2 regions of the Mesorhizobium sp. Cs1321R2N1 genome follow, and region 2 is predicted to be linked to the other one. Evidence: riboswitches for the same ligand, from Rfam matches in the RefSeq annotation. Region 2 holds a riboswitch; the other holds the start of a gene.

Region 1 (14,588 bases), on a different contig from region 2:
GCGCCGCACCCGCTTGGCATAGTCGCGGTATTTCTTGCCGAATTTCGCCGCCAATATCTTTTCCTCGCCCTCGATCGCGACCTTCTGGGTGACGAAGGCGGCGACGAAGGCAAACAGGAAAAACCAGGCGATGCCCGAGACGAAGGCAACGCCGATCAACAGCAGCGTGTTGGCCAGGTACATCGGGTTGCGGGTGACGCCGAAGGGGCCGGTCGTGACGAGATGATCGGGCACGGCGTTGGGATTGAGCGTTGTCCTGGCCCGCATCATGGTGCGGATCGCGGTGAACCAGAGTACGGCGACGGCGAACAACGCCACCCAACCGGCGGCGAACAGAATGTCGCCCAGGAGGTCTCCGATCCAGGGCAAGGGATACAGCATGCCGAGGATGATGCTGATGGCGATTGCGGCAGCGTAGATCACCGGCGGCCACGGTATCACTCCAGGCTTCGGCTCGGTCATTGTGTCCCTCCCTCGGTTATCTTGTCGTCCGTCTTGGCGGTGCACGTTGCGGCAAGATCGGACAGATGCGCCCTGAAGTCCGCAGTCTGGTCGTTGTTGAAGAGCCGATCAAGTGATCCTTCGCCTTGCAGCGTATCAAGCATGCAGCCGCAATAGCTCGAACAGAAGGTTGCGTTGCGCATCTGCTCGCACGAGCGCTGGCAGGTTTTCAGGAAATTGACCTGCGGGGGCTCGACTTGCGCCGGCATCAGTTGCGAGAACAGCCAGACGCTACCGATCAGCAGCGGCTGGTGGATCAGGTAAAAGGCCAGGCTGTGGCGGCCGATGAAGACCAGTGGATTGGCCCAGCGGCCGGGCACGAGGCTCGCCAGGCGTGCCCGTATGCCGGAAGCGGAAGCGAGTTTCGCCACTCCGAGGCCGAGAAGCACCGCGCCGAACCAGGGGAAAAGCGGCACGTAGTCGTTGGAGCGCGGATTGACGGCGGAAAGGCCGATCCACCACAGCCAAGGGTGATCGAGTGCCTCGAAGCGCAGGTAGACTGGCGCCGCGATGACCAGCGCGGCGACGACAAGCGTCAGCAGCGCCGGCAGGCCCAGGAAGGCGAGGCCAAGCAGGCTGGCGAGCGCGATCTCATGCAGGATGCCGAAGAAGATGAATCCATCCGGCGTGGCGATGCGGGTGACGACCGAGATGGCGACCGCCGCACCGGCGACCATGGCGAACCGTTTCCAGAAGGAGTTCCAGCGGATCTGTCGGCCATGGGCGAGATAGAGGCTGACGCCGACAAGGAACAGGAAGGTAGAGGCAATGCAGCGGGCGTAGATCTTCCACCAGCCGAAGGCGGTGAGACCGGGGTCGGTGTAACCGAAGAATTCCAGGTCCCAGGTGAAATGGTAGCTTGCCATCGCGATCAGCGCGATGCCGCGCAAAATATCGATGGCAACGATGCGCTTCGATGGCTCCGGAACGGGTGCGGTCGGCGTGTGGATGCTCATGGTCTCGCGATCTGATTCAGCCCCTCCAAGACGACTATCACGGTTGCACTGGATAGAAGAAGACCGGTCGCCTTGGCCTGACCGCGCGGCGGAGCCCGCGCCAGCCGCCGAATTGGGCCAGCGCGGGAAAGCCTTTGACCGGCTTCGCTTTTTGCCGGGTGTGCGTCGGTTTCCTCTTAATGGGCCTGAAATATCCACGGCAGATTTGACGCCGCGATTCTGCTTTGGGGAAGCAATGTCCACGCATGTGCGCCATCCGATCTGGCTTCCGGCCCTCAAGGCCGCGGATGCGCGCACCTTCGCCTCGCTCTACGCGGTCGAGTCCTTCGCCCGCGCCATGGTGTCGAGCGTCATCCCGATCCAGGCCTACGAGATACTCCACAACGAGCAGATCGTCTCGATCCTCTACACCGTCGTATCCATGCTCGGCCTGTCGGTGACCTTGTTCATGCCGATGCTGATCCGCCGCTTCGCGCGGCGCTGGGTCTACACGGCAGGCGCCTGCCTGCTCGCCATCGGCTCGCTGTTCTTCGTCACCCACACGCTCGCTGGACAACTCGCCGGCATGCTGTGCCGCGTCATGGGCGCCAGTGCGCTGTCGATCACACTCAACCTCTACATCATGGACCACATCCGCAAGACCGACTTCATGCAGGCCGAATCGCTGCGCATGGCGTGGTCGATGGTTGCCTGGACGGGCGGGCCGACGCTTGGCATTTTCCTTTATGCGCATTTCGGCATCTATGCCGCGCATGGCGCGGTGGCGGTTTTCGCCATGGCTTTGCTGGCGCTGTTCTGGACCTACCGGCTGGGCGACAACCCGTCGATCCGCCCGGGCAAGACGCGGCCGGCAAATCCGCTCGCCAACATCGGCCGCTTCGTGGCGCAGCCAAGGCTCAGGCTCGCCTGGCTGATCGCCTTCGGCCGGTCCTGCTTCTGGACGACGTTCTTCGTCTATGGACCGCTGTTCATGGTGATCACCGGCGAGGGTGAACTGGCGGGCGGCCTGCTGGTCTCGGCCGGCAATGCGCTGCTGTTCATGGCGATCTTCTGGGGCAAGGCAGGAAAACGCTTTGGCGGCCGACGCACCATGACGTTTGCCTACTTCGCCATGTCGGCGTCGCTGCTGGCGGCGGGCACGGTCGGAGCGGCAGAGCCGTTGCTGACCGGCGCCTTCCTGTTGTGCGGCGCCTTCTTCACCATCGCGCTCGACGCGCTGGGCTCGACCGCCTTCATGCGCTCGGTGCGCTCCTATGAACGCGCGCAGATGGCGGCGGTCTACCGCACCTATCTCGACTTTTCCGAATTGACGCCGCCGCTGGTCTATTCGGTGGTGCTGGCCTTCTTCGGATTGGGATCGGTGTTCGTCACGCTCGGCCTGCTGGCGGCGTTTTGCGGCTTCATGACCTGGCGCTACCTGCCTAAATCCCTCTAAAAAATCAGAGCGAAAGCTCAGCATGGCGCTCGCGCACCCAATTGTGGAAGCCGTGCAGCTCATATTCCTCGGGCATCAGCACGCCGGCTGTATGACGCATCGAGCGCAGGCCCTTCTGGTTGATCTCGCAGATCGCGGCATCCTCCTCCAGCACCTGTGTGCCGAAGGCGACGATGTTGTCGATATCGGTGGCGGCGAGCGCCTCGGGCGCGAACAGCCATTCGGCGGTCAATTCGGTCTGTTCGGGACCGAGCGGCACCAGCCGCACGGTCCTGACATAGTCGACATGGCCGACGATGAACATCGAGGGCAGGCTGGTGGCATAGGTCTGGCCGGCGGTGCGTTCCGCCTGCGTCAAGCCGGGGAAAACCGGCCCATGCGTCTGCCCATCACGCGACCATGTTTCAGCCCCGGCGCGCAGGCCGCCGGAGAATTCCGGCGCATCATTGTCGGCATGGCGCGTCCATTCGGGATCGTCATGCCGGCTCATCAGGCCGCGGCCATAGATCGGCACCAGCCGCGACAGGTCCTTGTGGACGCCCGGGCAGTGCAGGCACTCGTTGAAGTTTTCCCAGAAAATCTTCCAGTTGCAGTTCATCACCTTGCGCAGCACATGGCCTGACACCAGCGTGTCCAGCGGCCAGTTGCCGAGGTCGCCGGAGGCCGGGTCGAAGGATGACAGCGCTGAGCCGGCGGCATCTTCAGCAAGATTGACGAAGACGAAGCCCCGCCACACCGAGAGTGCAACGCGATAAAGCGGGTGGTCGGCCTTGTCGAAGCCGTCGGGCAGCGATTTCGACGGTACACGCACCAGATCGCCACGCAGCGAATAGGACCAGGCATGATACGGGCAGGTGATCAGCCGCGCCTTCAGGTGTCCTTCGCCTTCCTGGCAAAGCTGCGAACCGCGATGCCGGCACGTGTTGTGGAAGGCATGCAACGCGCCGGCGTCGTCGCGCAGAACAAGGATTTCCTGCGTACCGACGCGGAAGGTGCGGAATGCCAAAGGCTGGGCAAGGTCGGCCTCGCGGCAGACGAGCAGCCAATTTCTGTACCAGATGGCGTCGAGATCACGCTGATAGGTCTCCTGGTCCCAATAGGCCGATGAGGGCAGCGTCGGCTCGGTTCGGGTCAGGCCGTTATAGGGCTCGCGCTCGCTGGCATCGGGCTGCATGGCTGGCTTCCTGTGAGGGTTGGCAGCCGACACCCGGCCATGAAGTTTGTCAATCAGGAGGGGAGCGGCCTTGCCGATACGACGCTCCTGCGCTGGCGGCTGTCGGAATTTGGTTTGCCGCGCGCGGCGAATTTCCCTATAGTCACCAACGTCGTCGGTTCCTTTTTGGAGCCAAGAGGGAATGCGGTGCGGGCGAGGTTTTGCCCAATGTCGTGGCTGCCCCCGCAACTGTGTGCGGTAGTCCTCTCCATATGCCACTGAAGGTTTTCCTTCGGGAAGGTGGGGAAGGGCGCTTATCCGCGAGCCAGGAGACCTGCCGGCGACAGGAAACTGACTTCGATGCCCTCGGGTGGAGGGCGAAAGGACAAGACATGACTACCGCTTCCGTCTCCCTCGGCGCCTCCGTCTCCTCGCAGGCGCGCTTCATGCAGCTCGCGCTCGCGGCGCTGCTCGGCATGTTCGTCGTTGGCTTTGTCGGTTTCTCGCATATCGATGCGGTCCACAATGCCGCCCACGACTATCGCCACTCGATGGCATTTCCCTGCCACTAACGAGGATCTGACATCATGAATCTGTTTCGCAACGTCGTGTTCGTCGCGGCGATCGCGGGGCTTGTGGCCGGTGTCGTTCTCGCCTGCATGCAGGCCTATGCGACCGTGCCGCTGATCCTCAAGGCGGAAGTCTACGAAAAGGCCGGCGGCGGCCATCACCATGACCACGCGGCCGCACCGGCGGCCAGCAACGATGCGGTGAGCACGGTCGCGCCCGCTGGGAATGCGATGAGCTCTGCCGCGCCCGCGACCGCCGACGCCATGGCGCCGGCGGTGGAAGACGAAGGCTGGGCGCCGGCCGACGGTTTCGAGCGTTTCGCCTTCAGCGTGGTTGCCAATATCGTCACCGGCATCGGCTTCGCGCTGGTCCTGGTCGCGGTTTCCGAGTTTGCCGGCGGCGTCGGCAATTGGCGCCAGGGCGTGTTCTGGGGGCTGGCCGGCTTTGCCGTGTTCACGCTGGCACCAGGCCTTGGCCTGCAGCCGGAACTGCCGGCGATGCCGGCGGCCGATCTGCTTGCGCGCCAGATCTGGTGGACCGCGACGGCGGCGGCGACCGCCATCGGCCTTGGCCTGATCGTGTTTCGCAGATCGCTGCCATTGACCATCCTTGCCGTCTTGCTGATCGTTGCCCCGCACATCGTCGGCGCGCCGCAGCCCGACAGTTTCGAGACGCCTATCCCGGAAGGCCTGCACCATCAGTTCGTGGTGGCGGTGACGGTGACCAATCTGGTGTTCTGGCTGGTGCTCGGCGCGGTCGTGGGCGTGGTGCGCAGGCGCTTCACCGGCACGGCGACCAGCTTGCGCGACAGCTTTGCCTGATCGCGGCAAGCTGATTTTCATCATCGGCGGCGCGCGCTCCGGAAAGAGCGCGCACGCCGAAACATTGGCGATGGCATTGCCCCCGCCATGGGCGTATGTCGCCACGGCGCAAGCCTATGACGACGAGATGCATGAGCGCATCGCACTGCACCGCTCCCGGCGCGGCGAGGGCTGGTCGACCATCGACGCGCCGCTCGACCTTACCGAAGCGCTGGAGGCTTTGCCGGATGATCAGCCGGTGCTTGTCGACTGCCTGACGCTATGGCTCACCAATCATATGCTGGCCGGTCACGACGTCGAGGCGGAGTGCCGACGGCTGGCGGACGTGCTGTCGCGGCCGCGCGGACCGTGGTTCGTCGTGTCGAACGAGGTCGGGCAAGGCATCGTGCCCGACAATGCGCTGGCCCGGCGTTTTCGTGACGATGCCGGCCGGCTCAACCAGCGGGTCGCCGCGGTTGCCGACACGGTGCTGCTGATGGTGGCGGGGCTACCGCTCAAGGTGAAGTGAAATGACTGACATCGACGACAAGGATGAAGAACGCCATCGCGCCAAGATGGCCAAGCGCAAGGCGGTGCAGGACGCCGAGGTTGCGAGCAAGACGGTCGAGAAGGGGTTGCTGATCGTCAACACCGGTCCCGGCAAGGGCAAGACCACGGCCGCCTTCGGGCTGGCGCTGCGGATGCTCGGCTACGGCAAGCGCGTCGGCGTCGTGCAATTCATCAAGGGCAAATGGCATACCGGCGAGAAGGATGCGTTTGCCGCCTTCGGCGACCGCGTCGTCTGGCACGCAATGGGTGAGGGTTTCACCTGGGAGACCCAGGACCTGAAGCGCGATATCGCCGCTGCCGAGGCCGCCTGGGCCAAGGCGCTGGAATTGATCGACGATCCCTCGATCAGCCTTGTCGTGCTCGACGAGCTCAACATTGCGTTGCGCTACGACTATCTCGATCTCGATAAGGTGGTTGTGGCGCTGAAAGGCCGGCGCGAGGACCTGCATGTCGTCGTCACCGGCCGCAACGCCAAGCCAGCGCTGGTCGAGGCTGCCGATCTGGTCACCGAGATGGGTTTGACCAAGCATCATTTCTCGGCGGGCGTGAAAGCTCAGCAGGGCATCGAGTTTTAGAAAACCAGAACAGCGATCACCGCGATCAGGCCGAACAAGCCAATCAGCAGGAAATCAGCGACACGGTAGAGTTTCAGCGCGCGCCTGATGTCGCCGCTGTCGACATCGCGGCGGCCGCCTTCGCCCATGAAGATGTCGTCGACCATGACACCGCCATAGCTGCGTGGTCCGGCAAGCGCGAGCCCAAGCGCGCCGGCCATGGCCGCTTCGGGCCAGCCGGCATTGGGCGAGCGGTGTTTTTTCGCGTCGCGCCGTACCGCTTGCCAGCCGCCGTGGGGGTCGGCGCCCTCGACCAAGAAGGAAGCGAGCACGATCAGCAGCGCCGTCAGCCGCGATGCCGGCAGGTTGATCCAATCGTCGAAGCGCGCCGCCGCCCAGCCGAACGCCTCATGGCGTGGGGTGTGGTGGCCGATCATCGAATCGGCGGTGTTGGCCGCCTTGTAGGCGGCGCCGCCGGCCAGCCCGCCAACGCCGGTCCAGAAGGCGGGGGCGACGATGCCATCGGAAAAATTCTCCGCCAGGCTTTCGATCGCCGCACGGCAGACGCCTGCCCGGTCCAGCGTTTCGGGATCGCGGCCGACGATCCGCGAGACGGCGGCGCGGCCCATGTCGAGGCCTCCACTGTCGAGCGCGTCGGCGACGGCTTCGACATGTTCATGCAGGCTCTTCTGCGACAGAAGCGATGTTGCCAGAAGGACGGCAATGATCCATCCCAAGGGGACGAACCAGAGCAGAACGAGCTGCACGCAAAGACCTGTCAGCGCCGGCACCAGCACGATGACCAAAAGCGCCTGGACACCACGTTGGCGACGCAGTGCGTCGGGATCAGTGGCGCGGTTGAGCCTCAAGTCGAGAAAGGATATCAGCCTGCCGAACCACGTCACCGGATGGCCGATGGCGCGAAACAGCCAGTCGGGATAACCAAGGACGAATTCGACAAGCAATGACAGGAAAGCGATCAGGACTGACATGAGGCTTCTTGAAGGAGCGGTGGACCATGGTGGAAGTCTTGGCCGGGCAAGGGCGCTTTTCCCCAATGCCGTGCTGCCTTTCGTCGACCTCTCGACCGGTATCAATCCGCACTCCTACCCGCTTTTCGACCTGCCCGCCACCTCCCTGTGGCGGTTGCCGGAGGCCGCGCGTGGGCGCGAACTGATGGAGATCGCGGCCAACACCTATGGCGCGCCTTCCGCGGGAAACGTGGTGGCGGCGCCCGGGACGCAAATCCTGCTGCCGCGCGTAGCCTCGCTGGTGAGGCCCGGCAAGGCGATGGTGCTAGGGCCGACCTACGCCGAACACGCCCGGGCGGCAGCGATTGCCGGGCACGAGGTGGTCGAGGTCGCCGATTTCGCGGCGCTGGTCGACGCTGACCTCGCCATCATCGTCAATCCGAACAATCCGGATGGGCGCATCATCGAGCGCGACCGGCTGCTGATGCTGGCTGACGGACTTCGCGCCAAGGGCGGGCTGCTGGTCGTCGACGAGGCGTTCATGGATGTCGGTCCACGCGAACACAGCCTCGCCGCCGACGTCGGCCAGGGCGGCATTGTCGTGCTGCGTTCCTTCGGCAAGTTCTTTGGTCTGGCCGGCCTGCGGCTTGGGTTCGCACTTGCCGATGCGCCGACGGCTGAACGGTTGCACATGCAGTTCGGGCCGTGGGCCGTCGCCGGACCGGCGCTGGAATACGGCATCCGCGCGCTCGCCGATCTCGACTGGCAAGATGCGATGCGAGCGTCGCTGGCGGATGAGGTGGTGCGGGTTGATGCGCTGTTTGGCCGGTTCGGCGTTCGCGTCGCGGGCGGCACCATATTGTTCCGCTATCTCAGCCTGCCCGATGCCGGCGGCCTGTTTTCCGCGCTTGGCGAAAGTGGCATCCTGCTCCGGCATTTCTCCGACCGGCCGAATGCCCTGCGCGCCGGCCTGCCGGCAAACGAGGAGGAATGGCGCAGGCTTGAATCGGCCCTTGCCGAATGGGCGTCGCGGCGTGAGGATCGGTCGAAAGGTTCGAAACAATGATCCATGTCTGCTCGCTGGCGAAGATCGAGGAAACCGTTGCCAGGACCGGCGCCGACCGCATGCTGTCGCTGCTTGCCGCCGGAACGGACGTAATTCGACCAGCCTCGATCCCCCGGGAAAACCATCTGCATCTGGTCATGCACGACATCGCCGTGGCGCAGGAGGGGATGACCATGCCGGGCGAGGAGCATGTGCGCGACCTGCTTGATTTCGCGCGCCGCTGGGACCGCGCAAAGCCGATGGTCGTGCACTGCTATGCCGGCATCAGCCGCTCAACCGCCTCGGCCTATATCATCGCAGCGGCTTTGGCGCCGAAACGCGACGAGGTGGAACTGGCGCAGACGCTGCGCGCGCTGTCGCCTTCGGCGACGCCCAATCCACGGCTGATCGCTGTGGCCGACACGCTGCTCGAGCGCAATGGCCGCATGATCGAGGCGATCGAAGCGATCGGGCGCGGCGCCGACGCCTTCGAAGGCACGCCGTTCGCACTCAAGATCGATATTTAGGCGGCTACTTCAGCCACTCGGCGAGCTTGGCCTTGCGCACATCGCGCACCAGGCTGATGAAGCCATCGGCTTGATGTTCCGCCGTCAATCGGCCTTTCTCTGCCGTTGCAATGCTGGCGTCACCGACCACGCCGTTCGGGTTGAGATCGCTGGCGATCCAGGCGAAGGCATGCGTGCCGGTCTGGCGCAGAAGCGCGAATTCCTTCTCGGCGTCGGCGACGTTGGAAACGAAATTGTCGGCCTTGCCGATGTCGACGAGATCCGGCCGGAAATGCAGCATCAGCGAAGTCTCGACATCGCCCCCATGGATGCCGTGGCGGTCCTCGAGTTCGGTGTACATGCCGGCCGGACGGCCAAAGCGCTGCCAACTGGTCTTCACCGCCAGCATCTTTTCGCGCACGCGCAGTTCGCGCGTGACGATACCCATGATCTCTTCATTGCCGCCATGGGAATTGACGACGATGAGCTTGCGCACGCCGGCGCGCGCTATCGACAGGCCAAGCTCGGTCCACGCCTCGATCAGCGTCGTTGCCGGCAGGGTCAATGTGCCCGGCGCGTGCAGATGCTCGTTCGACTTGCCCACCGCCTGGACCGGCAGGATGCGGATATCGAGGTCCTCGGGCAGGCGTGTGATCACCGTGTCGAGCATGCCGTTCATGATCGAAGTGTCGGTCGAGACGGGCAGATGCGGCCCATGCTGCTCGATCGCCGCGACCGGCAGCACGGCGATCGTCGTCTCGGGATCGATCGAGGCATACTCGGTGGTCCGATAGTCGCCCCACCAGACGCGTCTTTTTGCTACGGTCATGTCACGCCTCTTCAAATGAGTCAGGGCAGACCTAGCGCGGTGTGCCCGGCCTGTCGATCACCCGGCCGCGATCGCCTCGACCTCGACCTTGAATTCGGCCCGGGCAAAGCCGGAAACGATCATCAGCGTCGAGGCCGGCGCCGGGCTCGAAAACAGCCGGTCGCGGACCTCCATATAGGGCCGCAGATGCGCGCGGTCGGTGACATAGGCGTTGATGCGCACGATGTCCGGCAATCCCAGCCCCGCTTCGCCCAGGATCGCCGCGATGTTCTTGAAGCAAAGTTCGGCCTGCGCGCCGGCGTCGTCCGGTATCTGGTCGTCCGCCGTGATGGCGACCTGACCGGAGCACAGCACCAGCCGCTTGCCGGCCGCCACCTCGACGCCGTGGCTGTAACGGGCAAAGGGCGGCTTGATCGACTTCGGGGTGAGGAACTTGAACATGGCAATCTCCTGGATATCGCCAGCCTAAGGCCGGATGCATGCACCATCAAGATGGCGGTGCATGTCGCCGGTGCGATTGTGGACAGGCGTTCAAAAAATAGGCACGATGCCCTTCGGTGCAGCACGACCTTTCCGGCTTTCGCAGATGGCTGTGGTGCAGGCGGGCGGGTCCCGGCGCGCGACGCCGGTGGCATGTGTCTTGCTTCTTGAATGTTTGGTGTCAAGCACGGCGCGCAGCGCGCCGGTGCAAATAAAGGGTGGTGGTGAATGTACGTGAAACAGAAGATTTCGGTCGCGGTGGTGGCTCTCCTTGCGGCCAGCACATTGGGCGCGGCGGCGAATGAAAAAGTCACTTTCGGCACCAACTGGCTCGCCGAGCCGGAACATGGCGGCTATTATCAGGCCGTGGCGGATGGCACCTATGCCGCCTGCGGCCTCGATGTCACCATCATGCAGGGCGGCCCGCAGGTCAGCGGCCGGCCGATGCTCCTTGCCGGCAAGATCGATTTCTACATGGGCGGGAACTTGCTGTCGGCCTTCGATGCCGTCCAGCAGGGCATTCCGATGCGTGTCGTGGCCGCCGATTTCCAGAAGGATCCGCAGGTCATCATGTCCCACCCCGGTGAGGGGCTCGACAAATGGGAAGACCTGAAGAACGCCGAGCAGTACATTCTGGGCGATGAAGGTGCGCAGACCTTCTTCCAGTGGATGGTCATCGAACTCGGTTTCGACGCTTCAAAGCGCGCGCCCTACACCTACAACACCGCTCCTTTCCTCGCCAACAAGAAGTCGATCCAGCAGGGCTACGTCACTTCGGAGCCGTTCGCGGTCAAGAAGGAAGGCGGCTTCGTGCCGAACCAGTTCCTGCTCGCCGACTATGGTTGGGACACCTATTCGACCACGATCGAGGTGATGCAGGACACGATCGACAAGAAGCCCGAGGTGGTCCAGTGCTTCGTCGATGGCTCGGCCAAGGGCTGGTACAAGTACCTCTACGGCGACAACAAGGCCGCCAACGATCTAATCAAGAAAGACAATCCTGACATGAGCGACGAGCAGATCGCCTTCTCGATCGACCAGATGAAGAAGTTCGGCCTTGCCGATTCCGGCGACACCGAGAAGCTCGGCATCGGCGCCATGACCGATGCGCGGATCAAGAGCTTCTACGACAAGATGGTCAAGGCCAAGGTCACGCCTGCAGGCATCGACATCACGAAGGCCTACACGCTGGCCTTCGTCAACAAGGGTGTCGGGCTCGAGCTGAAGAAATAGGCCGGCCCGGCATGATGCGGGAAAAGGTGGCGCAAACGCCCGCCTCGGACATGGCTCCGATCCTGCTGGCGCTGCGTGGCGTCGGCAAGGTCTTTTCCAATGGCGTGACGGCGCTCAGCGATGTCGACCTGACGATCCGGGAAGGCGATTTCCTGAGCCTGCTCGGACCATCGGGCTGCGGCAAGTCGACGGCGCTGCGGCTGATTGCCGGCCTGTCGACGCCGACATCAGGTGTGCTCGACTGGCGTGGCGGCGGTTCGCTCGACCGCGCGAATATCGGCTTCGTCTTTCAGGAGCCGACGCTGCTGCCCTGGGCCAGCGTCTTCGACAATGTCTGGCTGCCGCTCAGGCTGAAAGGCATTTCCCGCGCCAAGGCAGTTCCAGCGATAACGGAGATGCTGGCGCGTGTGCACCTGACCGGTTTCGAAGACGCCGTGCCGCGCGAACTGTCGGGCGGCATGAAGATGCGCGTCTCGATCGCTCGCGCCATGGTGACCAAGCCGCGCGTGCTGTTGATGGACGAGCCGTTCGCCGCGCTCGACGAGATCACCCGCTTCAAGCTCAACAACGACCTGCTGGAACTGTGGCAGGACGAACGCTTCACCGTCGTCTTCGTCACCCACAGTGTGTTCGAAAGCGTGTTTCTGTCCAATCGCGTCGTCGTCATGGCGGCGCGGCCGGGCAGGGTGTTCGACGAACTCGCCATCAAGGCATCCTATCCGCGCGACGAGGCGTTTCGCACCTCGCCGGATTATGCGGCCCTTTGCCGGCAGGCCTCGGATGTGCTGGTCAACGCCATCAATTCAACTGCGGGCTCGCATCATGACGGTCATTGACGGCACGTTGAAACTCGACCCCGAGGAAGCGCGGCGCGTGCGCCAGGAGCGGCTCGAGCGGATCGGTCGCTGGGTGCTGCCGCTGGCAATCATGGTCCTGGCGATCTGGCTGTGGGACCGTATCTGCGTGTGGAACGCGATTCCGCAATACATCCTGCCGCGCCCCGGCGTGGTGCTGACAACGCTCTACAACGATGCCGGCCTGCTGTTTTCCGCACTGCTGGTCACCTTGCGCATCACCTTCCTCAGCCTGCTCCTCGCGGTTGTCGGCGGTGTCGGCCTGGCGGTCTTGTTCGCGCAGTCGAAGTGGGTGGAGATGTCGTTCTTCCCGTTCGCCATCGTGCTGCAGGTGACGCCGATCGTGGCGATCTTTCCGCTGATCAACATCTATGTCGACAATCAGACGACCAAGCTTCTGCTGTGCGCCTGGATCGTCGCCTTCTTCCCGATCCTGTCCAACACCACGCTTGGCCTGAACTCGGTCGACCGCAATCTGCGCGACCTGTTCAAGCTCAACGGCGCGACGCGGTGGCAGCAGCTGCGCTATCTCAGACTGCCGGCGGCGATGCCGTATTTCCTCGGCGGGCTGAAGATCGCTGGCGGCCTGTCGCTGATCGGCGCCGTGGTGGCCGAGTTCGTCGCCGGCGCCACCGGCCAGTCGTCGGGGCTCGCCTCGCGCATTATCGAGGCCGGCTACCGGCTGAATGCACCCAGGCTTTTCGCGGCGCTATTTTTGATTTCACTTACCGGCATCCTGATCTTCCTCGTACTGTCGCTGATTTCGCATCTCATTCTGCGGCGCTGGCACGAAAGCGCACTGAAGCAGGAGCGTTAGTGCCTTGATACCAACCTCCGGTCCCTATCACCTCGCCAATGTCCGGCTTCACGCGTCGCTGACGCCGGGCCTCGCCGCGGCTTTCGACAGAGATGGTTTTGCGCTGACCGATATCACCGTCGCGGGCGGCAAGATTTCCAGCATCGCCGGTGCGCATGCCGCATCGAAGGTATCGGCCGGCGCCATCGACCTTGGCGGCCGTGTCGTGCTGCCGTGTTTCGTCGACTGCCACACGCATATCGACAAGGGCCATATCTGGCCGCGAAAGCCCAATCCTGACGGTACGTTCATGGGCGCTCTGAACGCTACGGGCGCCGACCGGACTGCCCGCTGGAGCGCCGAGGATGTGGCGCGCCGCATGGATTTCTCGCTGCGCTCGGCCTACGTGCATGGCACCCGGGCGCTCAGAACTCATATCGACAGCGTCGCGCCGCAGGAGGAAATCTCCTGGCCGGTGTTCGAGACGATGCGCGAGGCATGGCGTGGTCGCATCGAATTGCAGGGTGCCTGCCTGCTCGGCATCGAGGGCGTGCGCGACAAAAAATGGTTCGACAGGCTGGCGAAACGCGTGGCCGCCGCCAAGGGCGTGCTTGGCGTCGTCACCTATATGGTGCCAGACCTGGAAGAACTGCTCGACCACGTTTTCGCGCAAGCGATCAAGCATGGGCTCGATCTCGATTTCCATGCCGACGAGACCGACGATGTCGCCGCAATCTCGCTGAAGAAGATCGCCGAGGCGGCACTGTGGAACGGCTTCGAGGGAAAAATCCTCGTCGGCCATTGCTGCTCGCTGGCGCGGCAGCCGGATCTCGAGGTGCTGGACACGCTGGACAAGGTGGCGAGGGCCGGGCTCGCAATCGTGTCGCTGCCGATGTGCAATCTCTATTTGCAAGATCGTCGCGCTGATCAAACCACACCGCGCTGGCGTGGCGTGACGCTGCTGCACGAGATGAAGGCGAGGGGCATTCCGGTGGCCGTCGCTTCAGACAACACGCGCGATCCCTTCTATGCCTATGGCGATCTCGACATGCTGGAGGTCTACCGCATGGCGACACGTATCCTGCATTTCGATCATCCGGTCGCCGACTGGCCGCAGGCGGTCACCGCGACGCCGGCCAAGGTGATGCGGCTCGATGGCTTCGGCACGCTTGCCGCCGGAGGCGATGCCGACTTCGTGCTGTTTAAAGGTCGGAGCTGGACGGAATTGCTGTCGCGGCCCGAATCGGATCGCATCGTCGTACGCGCCGGACGCGCGATCGACCGGCAATTGCCCGACTATGCCGAACTCGACGAGTTGATGGTGGAATGATGGAT
Region 2 (14,588 bases):
TTTCGATCGTGGCGAGATCGATGCCGACGGCAAGCCGCGTTTCCAGGGTTTTGAAGGTGCGGCCGGCGGCGGCGACCCCTTTGCCGGGTTTCGCCGCCAGCAACAGGGCGCCGGCGGCTCGCGATTCGAGTTCCGCTCGGGCCGCCCCGGTGGCGATCCGTTCGACGGCAACAGCGACATCTTCAGCCAGATTTTCGGCGATGCCTTTTCAGGCGCGCGCGGGCCAGGCGCAGGCGACCGCCGCCAGCCGGCGACATCAGCTGACCTGAACGTCACGCTCGACGTCACCATCGAGGAAGCTGCGAACGCCGAAAAGGTCACGGCGATGTTCCCGGATGGCCGCAAGGTGGCGGTCAAGCTGCCGGCCTATGTCGAGGATGGCCAGACCATCCGGTTGAAAGGCCAGGGCGAGCAGGGACCGGGTCAGCCCGGCGACGCACTGGTCAAGATCCACATCCGCCGCCATCCGCGCTACCGCATCGAGGGTCGCGACCTGCACGCCGACCTGCCGGTTTCGCTGGCCGATGCGGTGCTGGGCGCCAAGGTGCCGGTCGAGACGCCGACCGGCAGGCTCGCTGTCAACGTTCCCGCCTGGTCGAGTTCCGACAAGGTCCTGCGGCTCAAGGGCAGGGGCTTGCCGGAGAAAGCCGGCGGCCATGGCGACCTCTATGCCCATGTGCGCATCATGCTGCCGGAAGGCGGTGACAGCGCGCTGGAATCGCTGTTGCGCGGCCAAAAAGGCTGATCAAGAGCTTTTGTCCCCCGAACTGTCCGGTTTGAACGCTTGAAGGGGCTGTGTGCCTGTGCGATAGGCACTCCACAAAGCAGAAACCTTGCGGAGAGCGCTGACATGGCGGGTGGACAGGGCCTAATGGCCGGCAAGCGCGGCCTTATTCTTGGCGTCGCCAATAATAGGTCGATCGCCTATGGCATTGCCAAGGCCTGCGTCGATCATGGCGCCGAGATCGCACTGACCTATCAGGGCGAAGCCTTCAAGAAGCGCGTCGAGCCGCTGGCGGCGGAACTGGGCGCCTTTGTCGCCGGCCATTGCGACGTCACCGATCCTGCGAGCTTGGACGAGGTTTTCGCCAATGTCGCCAAGCATTGGGGCAAGCTCGACTTCCTCGTCCACGCCATCGCTTTTTCCGACAAGGACGAGCTGACCGGCCGCTATGTCGAGACGACGCGCGACAATTTCCTGCGCACCATGGACATTTCGGTCTATTCCTTCACCACCATCGCCAAGCGCGCCGAAGCGCTGATGACCGAGGGCGGTTCGCTGCTGACGCTGACCTATTACGGCGCCGAGAAGGTGATGCCGCACTATAACGTCATGGGCGTCGCCAAGGCGGCGCTCGAGGCCAGCGTGCGTTACCTCGCGGTTGATCTCGGCGCCAAGAAGATCCGCGTCAACGCGATTTCCGCCGGGCCGATCAAGACGCTTGCCGCCTCCGGCATCGGCGATTTCCGCTACATCCTGAAGTGGAACGAATACAATTCCCCGCTGAAGCAGACAGTCACGCAGGAAGAAGTCGGCGATTCCGGCGTCTATTTCCTGTCCGACCTGTCGCGTGGCGTCACCGGCGAGGTGCACCATGTCGATTCCGGCTATCACGTCGTCGGCATGAAGGCGGTCGACGCGCCGGATATTTCGACGGTCAAGGATTAGTTCTCTCCGCTATCCTCCATCCAGGCCCTGGGCCGATCTTCGGAAGAGCTGATGTACCCGCTGGTTTATATCGTGCGCCACGGCCAGACCGCGTGGAACGCCGAGTTCCGGCTTCAGGGCCAGGCCGACACCGATCTCAATGCCCTCGGCCGCGAGCAGGCGACCGGAAACGGCCATCGGCTGACCGAACTCATCGGCGATCCCAACGAGTTCGACTTCGTCGCCAGCCCAATGAGGCGGACGCGCGAGACGATGGAACGCATCCGCGCCGCCATGAAGCTCGATCCGCTCGCCTATCGAACCGATATCAGGCTCATTGAAGTCAATTTCGGCGATTGGCAGGGCTTTACATTTGCCGAACTCGATACGCGGTCTCCCGGGGCAAGCAGGACGCGTGCTCGCGACAAATGGAATTTTCAGCCGCCGGGCGAAGGTGCCGAGAGCTACCAGATGCTGCTTGAGCGGGTGAAGCCATGGTTCGACGAGATCGACCGCAAGACGATCTGTGTCACGCATGGCGGTGTCATGCGCGCCCTGTTTCGCTTCGTGCTTGATAGGCCCGAGGACGAGGCCGCGAACCTGGAGATACCGCACGATCGCGTGCTCAAACTTGAAGGCAACAGCCTGGAGTGGCTGTAGGATGCTGGCAAAGGCCAATTCCTAATGCATGTCGCCCAAAAGTGACCTCGGTTTTGGGGAAGACGACATGCACAAAAACAAGACCTAAAGCGTGTCGCATGAATCCATTTCGACGCGACGCGCTTTAGTTCGTGTCGCTGTCTCCCGGCAACTGCATGTCGGTGACGACGTTTTCGCCATCGGTCACATCGTAAGCGATGACGATGTCCATGCCTGGCTTCAGCGCGTCGAGATCGGTCTCGGCGTTCAGCTTGTAGGATTTGCCGTCATCAAGCGTCAGCGTCAACGCGTCCTTGTCGACCTTCTTGATCAGGCCTTCGGTCTGGCCGGCAAAGGCGGCGGTGGAGAGCAGCAGCGTGGCGGCAACAGCGCCAATCAGGGTACGCATAATCGTCCTCTTTGGTCATTGCGCCGGCCTGGGTGGCGGCGGATCCTCAACGGCGAATGGAGCAGAGCAGAAACCAACCGAATGTGTCAAAACTAAATCCGCCAGATCACAGTTTGACCACTGTGGAAAACGCCAATAGAAGGCTGGCTTCAGCCGGTTTCGATGCCGGGCAGGGCACTTTCCATGTCTCACAACACGTTTGGCCATCTTTTCCGCGTCACCACCTGGGGCGAGAGCCATGGCGCGGCGCTCGGCTGCGTGGTCGATGGCTGTCCGCCGGGTATTCGTTTCACGCGCGATGAAATCCAGGCCGAACTCGACAAGCGCCGACCCGGCCAGTCGCGCTTCGTCACCCAACGCCGCGAGCCGGACGAAGTGAAGATCCTCTCGGGCTTCGTCCTGGACGAGGACGGCGCGACAATGATCACCACCGGCACGCCGGTGTCGATGCTGATCGAGAATGTCGATCAGCGGTCGAAGGACTATGGTGAGATCGCCCGCCAGTTCCGGCCGGGCCATGCCGACTACACCTACGACGTCAAATACGGCATACGCGACTATCGCGGTGGCGGCCGCTCTTCGGCGCGCGAGACCGCAGCCAGGGTCGCCGCCGGCGCGCTCGCCCGCAAGGTGGTGCCGGGCATGGTGGTGCGCGGCGCGTTGGTGTCGATGGGCGAAAAGTCGATCGATCGCGCCAACTGGAACTGGAATTTCATCGGCGACGCGGAAAATCCGTTCTTCACCCCCGATCCCGCTTCCGTTCCTGTTTTCACGCAATATCTCGACGGCATCCGCAAGGCCGGCTCCTCGGTCGGCGCGGTGATCGAGATCGTCGCTGACGGCGTGCCTCCCGGCCTCGGCGCGCCGATCTACGCCAAGCTCGACCAGGACATTGCCTCCGGCCTGATGTCGATCAACGCCGTCAAGGGCGTCGAGATCGGCAACGGCTTCGAGGCCGCCCGCATCACCGGGGAGCAGAACGCCGACGAGATGCGCATGGGCAATGACGGCAAGCCGGTGTTCCTGTCCAACAATGCCGGCGGCATCCTCGGCGGCATCTCCACCGGCCAGGCCATCGTCGCGCGCTTTGCCGTGAAGCCGACGTCGTCGATCCTGACGCCGCGCAAATCGATCGACAAGGACGGCAACGACGTGGAGGTGATGACCAAGGGTCGCCACGACCCTTGCGTCGGCATCCGCGCCGTGCCGATCGGCGAGGCCATGGTTACCTGCGCCATCGCCGACCACTATCTGCGGCACCGAGGACAGACAGGAAGGGGATAGGGGACTAAGCTTGGCTGCCACGCCGAAACGGCCAAATTTTCCTTTTCCCTACTCCCGCACTACCCTATTCCCCTACTCCCTGCGAGTGAAACGAGCGCTTTATGCCTTACGACCAGAAGAAAATCGTCGAAGCAATTCGGGCCTTCGAACGCGGCGAGATCGTCGTCGTCATGGACGATGACGGGCGTGAGAACGAGGGCGACCTGATTGTCGCCGCCGTCCACTGCACGCCGGAGAAGATGGCCTTCATCGTGCGCAACACGTCGGGCATCGTCTGTACGCCGATGCCGCGCGAGGAGGCCAAGCGGCTGAACCTCGCGCCGATGGTGGCCGACAATGATTCGGCCCACACGACCGCCTTCACCGTCAGCGTCGACTTCAAGCATGGCACCACGACAGGAATTTCAGCCGAAGACCGCACGCTGACCGTTCGCAACCTTGCCAACGGCAATGTCGGCGCCTCCGATTTCGTCCGCCCCGGCCACATCTTTCCGCTCATCGCGCGCGAAGGCGGCGTCTTGATGCGCTCGGGTCACACCGAGGCCGCGGTCGACCTCTGCAAGCTCGCCGGCCTGCCGCCGATCGGCGTGATCTCGGAACTGGTCAATGATGACGGCACCGTCAAGCGCGGCCCGCAGGTCGCGGCCTTCGCCGAGGAGCACGGTCTCAAGCAGGTATCGGTCGCCGACCTCATCGCTTACCGGCAGCGCAAGGAAACGCTGGTCGAGCGCGTCGCCTGTTCCGACATCGAGACGCTGGGTGGCAAGGCGCAGGTCTTCACCTACACGCTGCCCTGGGACACGATGCATCACGTCGCCATCGTCTTCGGCGATATCCGCGACGGCGAGGACGTGCCGGTGCGACTGCATTCGGAGGACGTCGTAACCGACGTGTTCGGCACCAGCCACCGCCTCGACGGCATCATGAAGGCGATGGGCGAACGCAAGCGCGGTGTCATCGTCTATCTGCGCGAGGGCTCGGTCGGCGTCGCCCACCAGGAGCGCAACCGGCCGGCGCCGGGCGATCGCGAGGACCATGAAGAGGCGCGCCGGCGCGAGAGCGAATGGCGCGAGATCGGCCTTGGTGCGCAGATCCTGAAGGATCTCGGCATTTCCTCCATCAACCTGATCGCCTCGCGCGAACGCCATTATGTCGGTCTCGAAGGGTTTGGCATCCACATCGCCAAGACCGAGATTATCTGAGCTCAAGAAATCCTGGCTGTCACTCGGCCGGGATTGCCGCCTCGCATCCTTCCCACTCGCATTCGTGGGTGGCGAGGCTGCGCTGGCCGAGCAGCACCGTGACCAGTGCGATAACGCCCGATGCCACCGAAACCCAGAACCCGTTCTGGGCGCCGAACGCATCCACCATCGCGCCGGCAGCGAACGAACCGAGCGCCATGCCGATGCCGATGCCGGTGGTCACCCAGGTGATGCCTTCGGTCAGCATCGTCTCAGGCACATGCCGTTCGATCAGGCCGAAGGCGGTGATGAAGGTCGGCGAGATCGCCACGCCGCTGATGAAGACAGTCAGCGCGAGCACGGGCACGGTGCTGGCGGTAAGCGGCAGCAGTGTGCCGAGCGCGACCAACGCGACCGCGATGGCGAGCTGGCGCTGCAGCGGTGCTTTCAGGTTGAGCGCGCCGATGATGATGCCGAGCACGAAGGAGCCCAGCGCATAGACGCCGATGACGAGACTTGCGGCGCCTGGCTGGCCGAGTTCCTTGGTGATCGCCACCGTGCTCACCTCCGTCGTCGCGAAAGTCGCGCCGATGAAGATCATGGCGAAGGTGATGATTTGAACCGGCCCCAGGCGGATAGCCGAGCCGGTTGAGCCATGGTCCACCGGTCGCACCTGCGGTTCGGTCGAACGCTGCAGGATGAAGGCTGTCGAGCCCAGGGCCAGGAACAGCGTGCTGACGAGCACGCCCGCTTCCGGGAACAGCGCGGCGCTGAGACCAACCGACAGCGATGCGCCGGCGATGTAGACCAGTTCGTCGGCCGCCGACTCGAAGGCGAAGGCGGTGTTCATCTCGGGCCGGCCCCGGAAAATCTCGGTCCAGCGCGCGCGTACCATGGCCGGCATGCTTGGCATCGCCGCGGCCAGCAATGCCGACACGAATAGCGTCCATACCGGCCAGTCCTGATTGGCCGATGCGATCAGGGCCGCGAATGCGAGCACGGAGATGATGGTGGTGGGGACGACAACCCGCGTCTGGCCGAGGCGGTCGACCAACCTCGATATTTGCGGCGCCAGGAAAGCATTGGCCAAGGCGAACGTCGCCGAAACCGCACCCGCCAGCCAGTATTCGCCACGCGTCTGCGACAGCATCGCCACGATGCCGATCGGCGCCATGGCGATCGGCAGGCGCGCCATGAAGCCGGCGGCGGCAAAGCCCCTGGCGCCAGGAGCGCGAAAGATTTCCGAGTAGGGGTTTTGCATGATCCTGTTCCTCGACAAGGGGCGATTCGACAATTACATACGAGACGTATAAGTGTTAGATAGACCATACGTCGCGTATGTCAATTGGCATACGGAGCGTATGTAGATAAGGCCAGAGCATGCACCGACCCCGCAAGGAGATGATCGCCGAGACGCGTGCCAAGCTGATCGCCGCGGCGCGCCAAGCCTTTGGCACCATCGGTTATGCCGAAGCGTCGATGGACGATTTCACGGCATCGGCCGGACTGACGCGCGGCGCCCTCTATCATCACTTCGGCGACAAGAAGGGACTGCTGCAGGCGGTTATCGCGCAAATTGATGCGGAAATGGCCGCGCGGGTGAATGAGGTCGCGTCGAGGGCGCCGACCCGCTGGCAGCATTTCGTCGACGAATGCACGACCTACATCGAAATGGCGCTGGAGCCGGAAATCCAGCGCATCATGTTCCGGGACGGTCCGGCCGTGCTGGGCGACCCGGCACAGTGGTCGAATGCCAATGCCTGCGTCGGTTCAATGACCGATCATCTGACCGCGCTGCAACAGGACGGGGTGGTCGTGCCGGGCCTCGATCCCGAGACCGCGGCGCGGCTGATCAACGGGGCGAGCAGCCAGGCCGCGCAGCGGATCGCCAACTCGAACGATCCCGAAGCGACGTCGAGGAAGGTGGTGGCAGCGTTCAAGCAATTGCTCGAAGGCCTGCTCGAGAAGCCGGAGGCGCGGCCAAACTGACCCGCAATCGGGCTCCGCCACCGCTCGCAATTGACAATAGACGGTTTGGGCGCATCCTCCACAGCCACCTCTGGGGGATTCGGGGTATGTGGGATTTCGATATCGGCAGGTCGGTGTCCATCATGATGCGGACCTGGCCTTTCATCGTCTTTCGTATGATCGTCTATTTCGGCATCACGCTGGCCTATATCATGGCCACCGGCACCGGTGCCTCGGTCGGCTATGGCGTCGGCCATATCTCCACCGATCCCGACGGGCCGTTGTCCTTTGCCATGTGGGGCGGGATTGTCGGTTTCGGCCTCGTCTCGATCGCTGTCTACTGGATTCGCGAATACATCCTCTACGTCGTCAAGGCAGGCCATATCGCCGTCATGGTGCATCTGATCGACGGCCACGACGTACCCGACGGCCAGAACCAGATCGCCTATGCGAAAGGGGTTGTGACCGAGCGTTTTGCCGAGGCGAACATCCTTTTCGTCGTCGACCAGCTGGTCAAGGGCGCCATCCGCGCCATCACCGGCCTGCTGGGCGGCATCGCGGCTTTCCTGCCCATTCCGGGCCTGAGCGGCCTGGTCTCGTTCCTCAACACGGTGATCCGCCTGTCGCTGACCTATGTCGACGAGATCATTCTCGGCTACAACATCCGCATCAATTCGTCCTCGCCCTTCGAGACCGCGCGGCAAGGCGTTGTGCTCTACGCCCAGAACGGCAAGATCATGCTCAAGAACGCCGTCTGGCTGGCCGTGATCATGTGGGGGGTCTCCTTCGTCATCTTCCTGCTGATGCTGGCCCCGGCAGCCGCCATTCTTTACGTCATGCCAGGACAGCTCGCCGGTTGGGCCTTCGTTCTGGCCATCGTCTTTGCCTGGGCCTTTAAGGCGGCGTTCATCGAGCCGTTCGCCATCGCCTGCCTGATGCAGGTCTATTTCAAGACCATCGAGGGTCAGGTGCCCGATGCCGCCTGGGACGCCAGGCTGGCCGATGCCTCGTCGAAGTTCCGGGAACTCAAGCGCAAGGCGCTCTCCACCTTCGACGGTTCGCGCTGGGGCACGGCCGGCGCGACACGCTGATCGGTTGGGCTGGCGGGCCCACCGGCAACAGTGCTGAAGCGGGCCACTGTCGATTTGAGCGGCGCTTCGCCTTGCCCACAAAAAGTCTCGCTCATGATCAGGTCGGGCAACGGCAGCCGTCGGCCCCAGCCATGCGTTTCGAGATCCGGTTTTGGCGCGAACTCCGAGACACGGCCGACGCAGAGATAGGCGATCGGCGTCACGTGATCGGGGATGGACAGCAGGCTCTTCAGCGCTTGCGCCTCGATGATGCTGACCCAGCCGACGCCGACTCCCTCGGCGCGTGCCGCCAGCCAAAAATTCTGCACCGCGCAGACCGTGCTGTAGAGATCCATTTCCGGATTGTGCCAGCGTCCCAGCGGCGAGGCTTTCGAGCGCTCGCGGTCGCAGGTGATGCAGATGTTCAATGCGCTTTCGCAGATGCCTTCGAGCTTGAGCTTGCGGTAAAGCGCCCGCCGGTCCGCCTCGATTGCCGGCAGTTCCTGTTCGCGCGCCGCCAAGAACAGATCGCGCACCTCCGCCCGTCGCGCGGCATCGCGGATGACGATGAAATTCCAAGGCTGCATGAAGCCGACTGACGGCGCGTGATGGGCGGCGAGCAAAAGCCGCGCCAGCACCTCGTCGTCGATCGCTTCCGATGTAAAATGGCTGCGGACGTCGCGCCGCGTGAACATGGCGCGGTAAACCGCGTCGCGCGCGATCTGATCAAATCCATCGGCCGTTGGAGCGGTCATAGCTTCCGGCATCGCTTGTCCCCTTGCGATTGCAGCAGTTCAAATTCTCAGAGCGTACTTGTGCGTCCAGGAGGGCGCACGTCGCTCTGATATCATCCGCCTGACCATGCGGATGACGATGCCTGCCAGGCCGGTCTTCTGGCTCGGGATCAACCCACGTCCGGTGCCTTCCCGTCATCGACAGTGGCATTTACCGGCGCGGTCCCCCTCACAGCGTTGGGCACGCCACGGCATCAAACCGTGTTCCCGATTCTCCCGCCAGAGCATTTGCTCCCAAGTGGAATCACTTGGCGTCGCAGAAATGCGGCTAAAACAAACCTCCGGCAGGCACCAGGCAGTGGCGGCGACCTTACGCCGAAGCGCCGGCGACGCCAATGCCCGCAGCGACATGAATGGACGCAGGCGTGATTTTCCCCAGCGATCAAGCCGCAACGCATGGCCATCACGGCGCCGGGGCACTAGATAAGGGGGACATGGCCACTCGTCTCTACACGCACCCGATCTTCCTCGAACACATCACCCCGCCAGGTCACCCCGAGCGGCCCGACCGCTTGCGCGCCATCGAGCGCGTGCTCGACGACGAAGCTTTTGCCGCGCTTGACCGCGCCGAGGCACCGCAAGGCGACGAGGCGACCATCCTCTATGCGCATCCCGCCGATTTCGTCGCGCGCGTGCGTGCCGCCATTCCCGCTGAAGGCCTCGCCCGCATCGACGCCGACACCACCGCCAGCCCGAAGAGCTGGCAGGCGGTGATCACCGCGATCGGCGCCGCCAATGCCGCCGTCGACGACGTCTTTGCGGGCCGCGCCGACAATGTCTTCGTCGCGGCTCGTCCGCCCGGCCACCATGCCGAAAAGACCACGGCCATGGGCTTCTGCTTCTTCAACACTGCGGCTATCGCTGCCCGCTATGCGCAGAAGAAGCATGGTGCGGAGCGTGTCGCCGTCGTCGATTGGGACGTGCACCACGGCAACGGCACGCAGGATATTTTCTGGGACGATCCCTCGGTGCTCTATTGCTCGACGCACCAGATGCCGCTCTATCCCGGCACCGGCGCGAAGAACGAGACCGGCGCCGGCAATATCGTCAACGCGCCGCTGGCGCCGCAGACCGGCAGCGAGGTTTTTCGCGATGCTTTCCTGTCGCGCGTGCTCCCGGCACTCGACAATTTCGCGCCCGATTTGATCATCGTTTCGGCCGGCTTCGACGCGCACCATCGCGACCCGCTGGCGGAGATCAATCTTACCGAGGACGATTTCGACTGGGCGACCGGCCAACTGATGCAGCGCGCCGCACGCCATAGCGGCAACCGGCTCGTCAGCGTGCTCGAGGGCGGCTACGATCTGCAGGGATTGGCATTTTCGGTCGGCGCCCATGTCGGGCGACTGATGAAAGGATGAATGATGACTGGTGAGATCAACGAAGACGTCAAGGCGATGAGCTTCGAGCAGGCACTCGACGCGCTGGAGAAGATCGTCGATGATCTGGAGCGTGGCGACGTGCCGCTCGACCAGTCGATCCGGATCTACGAACGCGGCGAGGCGCTGAAGGTGCATTGCGACCGGTTGCTGAAGGCCGCCGAGGACAAGGTCGAGAAGATCAGGCTGTCGCGCGACGGCAAGCCGGTTGGAACCGAGCCGCTCGACGCGGACTGAGGTCCGGAGCAGGCTTACCGACTTTTGGACACGATCATGATTGAGGATACAACTCGTCCCGATTGAAACGGACAAGAGGAGATACGGAAGCGATGTGCAGAAACATCAAGACCCTGTTCAATTTTGATCCGCCGGCAACCAATGACGAAGTCCGCGACGCGGCACTCCAGTTTGTCCGCAAGCTCAGCGGAACGACGCGACCGTCGAAACAGAACCAGCATGCGTTCGATCATGCGGTCGAAGCCATCGCGGCATCCGCACGCGAATTGCTTGATTCCCTGGAAACCCACCAGCATCCGCGCAATCGCGAAGAGGTGGCAGCCAAACTGAGAGCAAAGGCGGCGATCCGGTTCGCCTGACATGTCCAAAGCGGCCACCGAGCGCTGACCAGGAGAGTTCATGAGCTTCTTCCCGGGGGAAGACCCTGAGGCCGGCGATGCCTTCGCCAGCGACCAGATCGAACTGATGGTCATCCCCAACGCCAAGGATATTGGCGGCTTCGAGGTGCGCCGCGCCTTGCCGACCGCCAAGAGAAGGCTGGTCGGGCCGTTCATTTTCTTCGATCGCATGGGCCCCGCGATCATGCGCGCCGGCCAGGCGCTCGATGTTCGTCCGCACCCGCATATCGGCCTGTCGACAGTGACCTATCTGTTCGATGGTAAGATCAGGCATCGCGATTCGCTCGGCACCGAAATGGTGATCGAGCCCGGCGACGTGAACCTGATGACCGCGGGCCGTGGCATCGTCCACTCCGAGCGCACGCCGCAGGAATTGCGCGGCGCGCCGATGTCGATCTCCGGCCTGCAGACCTGGCTGGCTCTGCCGGACGGCAAGGAAGAGGTTGCACCGGTGTTCGAGAACACAGCGGCGCTGCGGCTTCCAGAGATCGATGCCGAAGGCGTCAGCGGCCGCGTCGTCATCGGTGACTTCCAAGGGTTGCGGTCCCCGGTGCGGGCAGATTCCGACACGCTCTACGCCGATTTGCGGCTGGGGCCCGGTGCCAGCGTCAAAATCCCGGCCGATGCGGAAGAGCGCGCCATCTACACGCTGGAGGGCGAAGTCTCGATTTCGGGCGACGTCTTTCCGGCCGAACGGCTGCTGGTGTTCCGGCCCGGCGACGAGATCGTCATATCGTCGCAAACCGGTGCGCATTTCATGCTGTTCGGCGGCGCCTCGCTCGGTTCGAAGCGCTACATCTGGTGGAATTTCGTCTCTTCGTCGAAGGAGCGCATCGAGCAGGCCAAGCAGGAATGGAAGACCGGCCGCTTCGATATCGTTCCTGGCGATGAGAAAGAATTCATTCCGCTGCCGGAAGGCTGAGCGGTGAGGGGCTGACCATCCGCGTCACCGACACGCATTTACTTTCGCCAGCCGGCGGCCTATCCCGCCGATGAAAAGAGAGTCTGGGCCCAACGTGAACGCAACGCCGCATACGCCGCTTCTCGACAAGGTTCGCGTCCCGGCCGACCTGCGCACGCTGGCCGAGAGCGAATTGCCGCAACTGGCGGCCGAGCTGCGCACCGAACTGGTCGATGCTGTCTCCCACACCGGCGGCCACCTCGGTGCCGGCCTTGGCGTGGTCGAACTGACAGTGGCGCTGCATTATGTCTTCAACACACCCGATGACCGGCTGATCTGGGATGTCGGCCATCAGGCCTATCCGCACAAGATCCTGACCGGACGCCGGGACCGCATCCGCACCTTGCGCCAGGAAGGCGGCTTGTCGGGCTTCACCCGCCGAGCCGAGAGCGAGTATGACCCGTTCGGCGCCGCCCACTCCTCGACGTCCATATCGGCTGGTCTCGGCATGGCCGCCGCCCGCGACCTCTCAGGCGGCCGCAACAATGTCATTTCAGTCATCGGCGACGGCGCAATGTCGGCCGGCATGGCCTATGAAGCGATGAACAATGCGGGCGCGCTCGATGCCCGCCTCATCGTCATCCTCAACGACAACGACATGTCGATTGCGCCGCCGACCGGCGCCATGAGCGCCTATCTGGCGCGCCTGGCTTCCGGCAAGGCCTATATCGGCTTGCGCGACTTTGGCAAGAAACTGACCTCCTATCTCGGCAAGCGGGCCGATCGAGCCATCACCCGCGCGGTCGAACATGCGCGCGGCTACGTCACCGGCGGCACTTTGTTCGAGGAACTCGGCTTCTATCACATCGGCCCGATCGACGGTCACAATCTGGAGCATCTGATCCCGGTCCTGAAAAATGTCCGCGACAACGGCAAGGGTCCGGTGCTGATCCATGTCGTCACCCAGAAGGGCAAGGGGTACGCGCCGGCGGAAGCGGCCGCCGACAAATACCATGGCGTCAACAAATTCGACGTCATCACCGGCGCGCAGGCCAAGGCGCCGGCCAATGCGCCGGCCTACACCAAGGTGTTCGCCGAAAGCCTGATCCAGGAGGGCCGCGATGACGACCGCATCGTCGCCGTCACCGCCGCCATGCCGAGCGGCACCGGCCTCGATCTGTTCGGCGAGGTGTTCCCGTCGAGGACCTTCGATGTCGGCATCGCCGAGCAGCATGCGGTGACCTTCGCCGCCGGCCTGGCGACGGAAGGCTACAAGCCCTTCGCGGCGATCTATTCGACTTTCCTGCAGCGCGCCTACGATCAGGTCGTCCATGATGTCGCGATCCAGAAACTGCCGGTGCGTTTCCCCATCGATCGCGCCGGCTTTGTCGGCGCCGATGGAGCCACCCATTGCGGCGCGTTCGACACCACCTTCCTGGCAAGCCTGCCGGGCTTTGTCGTGATGGCCGCCGCCGACGAAGCGGAGTTGCGCCACATGGTGCGCACCGCCGCCAGCTATGACGATGGGCCGATCGCCTTCCGCTATCCGCGCGGCAACGGCGTCGGCGTCGACATGCCCGAGCGCGGCTCGGTTCTCGATATCGGCAAGGGCCGCATCGTCCGGGAAGGCAGCAAGGTTGCCCTGCTGTCCTTCGGCACGCGCTTGCAGGATTGCCTCATCGCCGCCGAAGAGCTCGGCGCGGCCGGGCTTTCCACCACCGTTGCCGACGCCCGCTTCGCCAAGCCGCTCGACCAGGACTTGATCCGCCGGCTGGCCCGCTCGCATGAGGTGCTGGTGACGGTGGAGGAGGGCGCTATTGGAGGCTTCGCCAGCCATGTACTGCAGTTCCTTGCCCATGAAGGACTGCTGGAAAATGGCCTGAAGGTACGCCCGCTGGTACTGCCGGACGCCTTCACCGACCACGCCAAGCCGGAGAAGATGTATGCCGACGCCGGCCTCGACGCCGCCGGGATCGTGCGCACTGTTTTCACGGCCCTCGGCCATACGGTCCGCGCCCAGCGCGCCTGAATCAAAACCTGAACAGCTTGGATCAGTTTGCCGGCTTTATTTTGTAACGCGTTGTTAACGCTGCCGTTTGGCGTTTCGCTTACTGTGTCCCTTGGCCGTTTTTCAACGGCACCCTGCTAGACCGGCGTCAGGCAAGGAGACAACAACAATGAAGACGCTTCTGTGCGGCGCGGCCTTCTTGGCCGTGATGGTCTTGCCGGCTGCGGCCGAAACACCCTACGACCGCAATCTTGAAAAGGCGGCGTTAGGCATTGTCGCCGGCAAGATTGGCGATATTCGCGGCGGCTTTTCCTACAAGCAGGTGCCGCAGCTTGTGGTGCTGCCGGACCCCGCACCTCCGTCCGCTGTTGTGACCGAACATCCAGGTGAACAGGCGTCGGGGAACCGGGACGATGGTCTGTCTCCCGCTGTCGAGCGCCAGGTTTTACGGACCATCTTTTAAAACCACATGTCGCGCACACAGCGGCCATCGCGGGGCAGATCGTCGTAAGTGTCGAGGCCATCGAAATGGTCGATCGGCAAGTCGGCGACGGCTTCGGGTGGTGCCAGCCGCACATTGACTGCGATCCGTATTCGGCCAGAATCGCTGGCGCGCAAGCCGCGCCATGCCAGCACGCAGGCGCATATCGGGCAGAACAGGATTTCAAGTGA

Evidence for each region. Region 2 has a riboswitch for cobalamin ahead of bluB (5,6-dimethylbenzimidazole synthase). Riboswitches for the same ligand answer to the same signal wherever they lie in the genome.
Region 1: linked by a shared signal. The riboswitch ahead of O7A61_RS14275 (CbtB domain-containing protein) and the one ahead of bluB (5,6-dimethylbenzimidazole synthase) in region 2 are both predicted to bind cobalamin.

The regions. Positions count from the first base shown of each region.
Region 1 is NZ_JAPYKP010000045.1:9,044-23,631, forward strand. Features, by position in the region: gene O7A61_RS14255 (methyltransferase family protein) at 1-462, opposite strand, end outside; gene O7A61_RS14260 (heparan-alpha-glucosaminide N-acetyltransferase) at 459-1,457, opposite strand; gene O7A61_RS14265 (MFS transporter) at 1,693-2,892, shown strand; gene O7A61_RS14270 (aromatic ring-hydroxylating oxygenase subunit alpha) at 2,897-4,066, opposite strand; cobalamin riboswitch at 4,205-4,401, shown strand; gene O7A61_RS14275 (CbtB domain-containing protein) at 4,438-4,617, shown strand; gene O7A61_RS14280 (CbtA family protein) at 4,633-5,436, shown strand; gene cobU (bifunctional adenosylcobinamide kinase/adenosylcobinamide-phosphate guanylyltransferase) at 5,429-5,944, shown strand; gene cobO (cob(I)yrinic acid a,c-diamide adenosyltransferase) at 5,946-6,560, shown strand; gene cbiB (adenosylcobinamide-phosphate synthase CbiB) at 6,557-7,531, opposite strand; gene cobD (threonine-phosphate decarboxylase CobD) at 7,530-8,576, shown strand; gene O7A61_RS14305 (tyrosine phosphatase family protein) at 8,573-9,082, shown strand; gene O7A61_RS14310 (creatininase family protein) at 9,087-9,890, opposite strand; gene O7A61_RS14315 (RidA family protein) at 9,948-10,331, opposite strand; gene O7A61_RS14320 (ABC transporter substrate-binding protein) at 10,599-11,603, shown strand; gene O7A61_RS14325 (ABC transporter ATP-binding protein) at 11,615-12,439, shown strand; gene O7A61_RS14330 (ABC transporter permease) at 12,426-13,274, shown strand; gene O7A61_RS14335 (cytosine deaminase) at 13,279-14,583, shown strand; gene O7A61_RS14340 (FAD-binding oxidoreductase) at 14,583-14,588, shown strand, end outside.
Region 2 is NZ_JAPYKP010000031.1:13,966-28,553, forward strand. Features, by position in the region: gene O7A61_RS11195 (J domain-containing protein) at 1-745, shown strand, start outside; gene fabI (enoyl-ACP reductase FabI) at 851-1,669, shown strand; gene O7A61_RS11205 (histidine phosphatase family protein) at 1,721-2,308, shown strand; gene O7A61_RS11210 (DUF1344 domain-containing protein) at 2,433-2,696, opposite strand; gene aroC (chorismate synthase) at 2,880-3,980, shown strand; gene ribB (3,4-dihydroxy-2-butanone-4-phosphate synthase) at 4,082-5,182, shown strand; gene O7A61_RS11225 (MFS transporter) at 5,202-6,422, opposite strand; gene O7A61_RS11230 (TetR/AcrR family transcriptional regulator) at 6,542-7,150, shown strand; gene O7A61_RS11235 (hypothetical protein) at 7,237-8,220, shown strand; partial or broken gene bluB (5,6-dimethylbenzimidazole synthase) at 8,307-8,966, opposite strand; cobalamin riboswitch at 9,067-9,260, opposite strand; gene O7A61_RS11245 (histone deacetylase family protein) at 9,428-10,354, shown strand; gene O7A61_RS11250 (exodeoxyribonuclease VII small subunit) at 10,358-10,609, shown strand; gene O7A61_RS11255 (DUF2277 domain-containing protein) at 10,702-10,968, shown strand; gene O7A61_RS11260 (pirin family protein) at 11,009-11,929, shown strand; gene dxs (1-deoxy-D-xylulose-5-phosphate synthase) at 12,000-13,937, shown strand; gene O7A61_RS11270 (hypothetical protein) at 14,086-14,379, shown strand; gene O7A61_RS11275 (GFA family protein) at 14,376-14,588, opposite strand, start outside.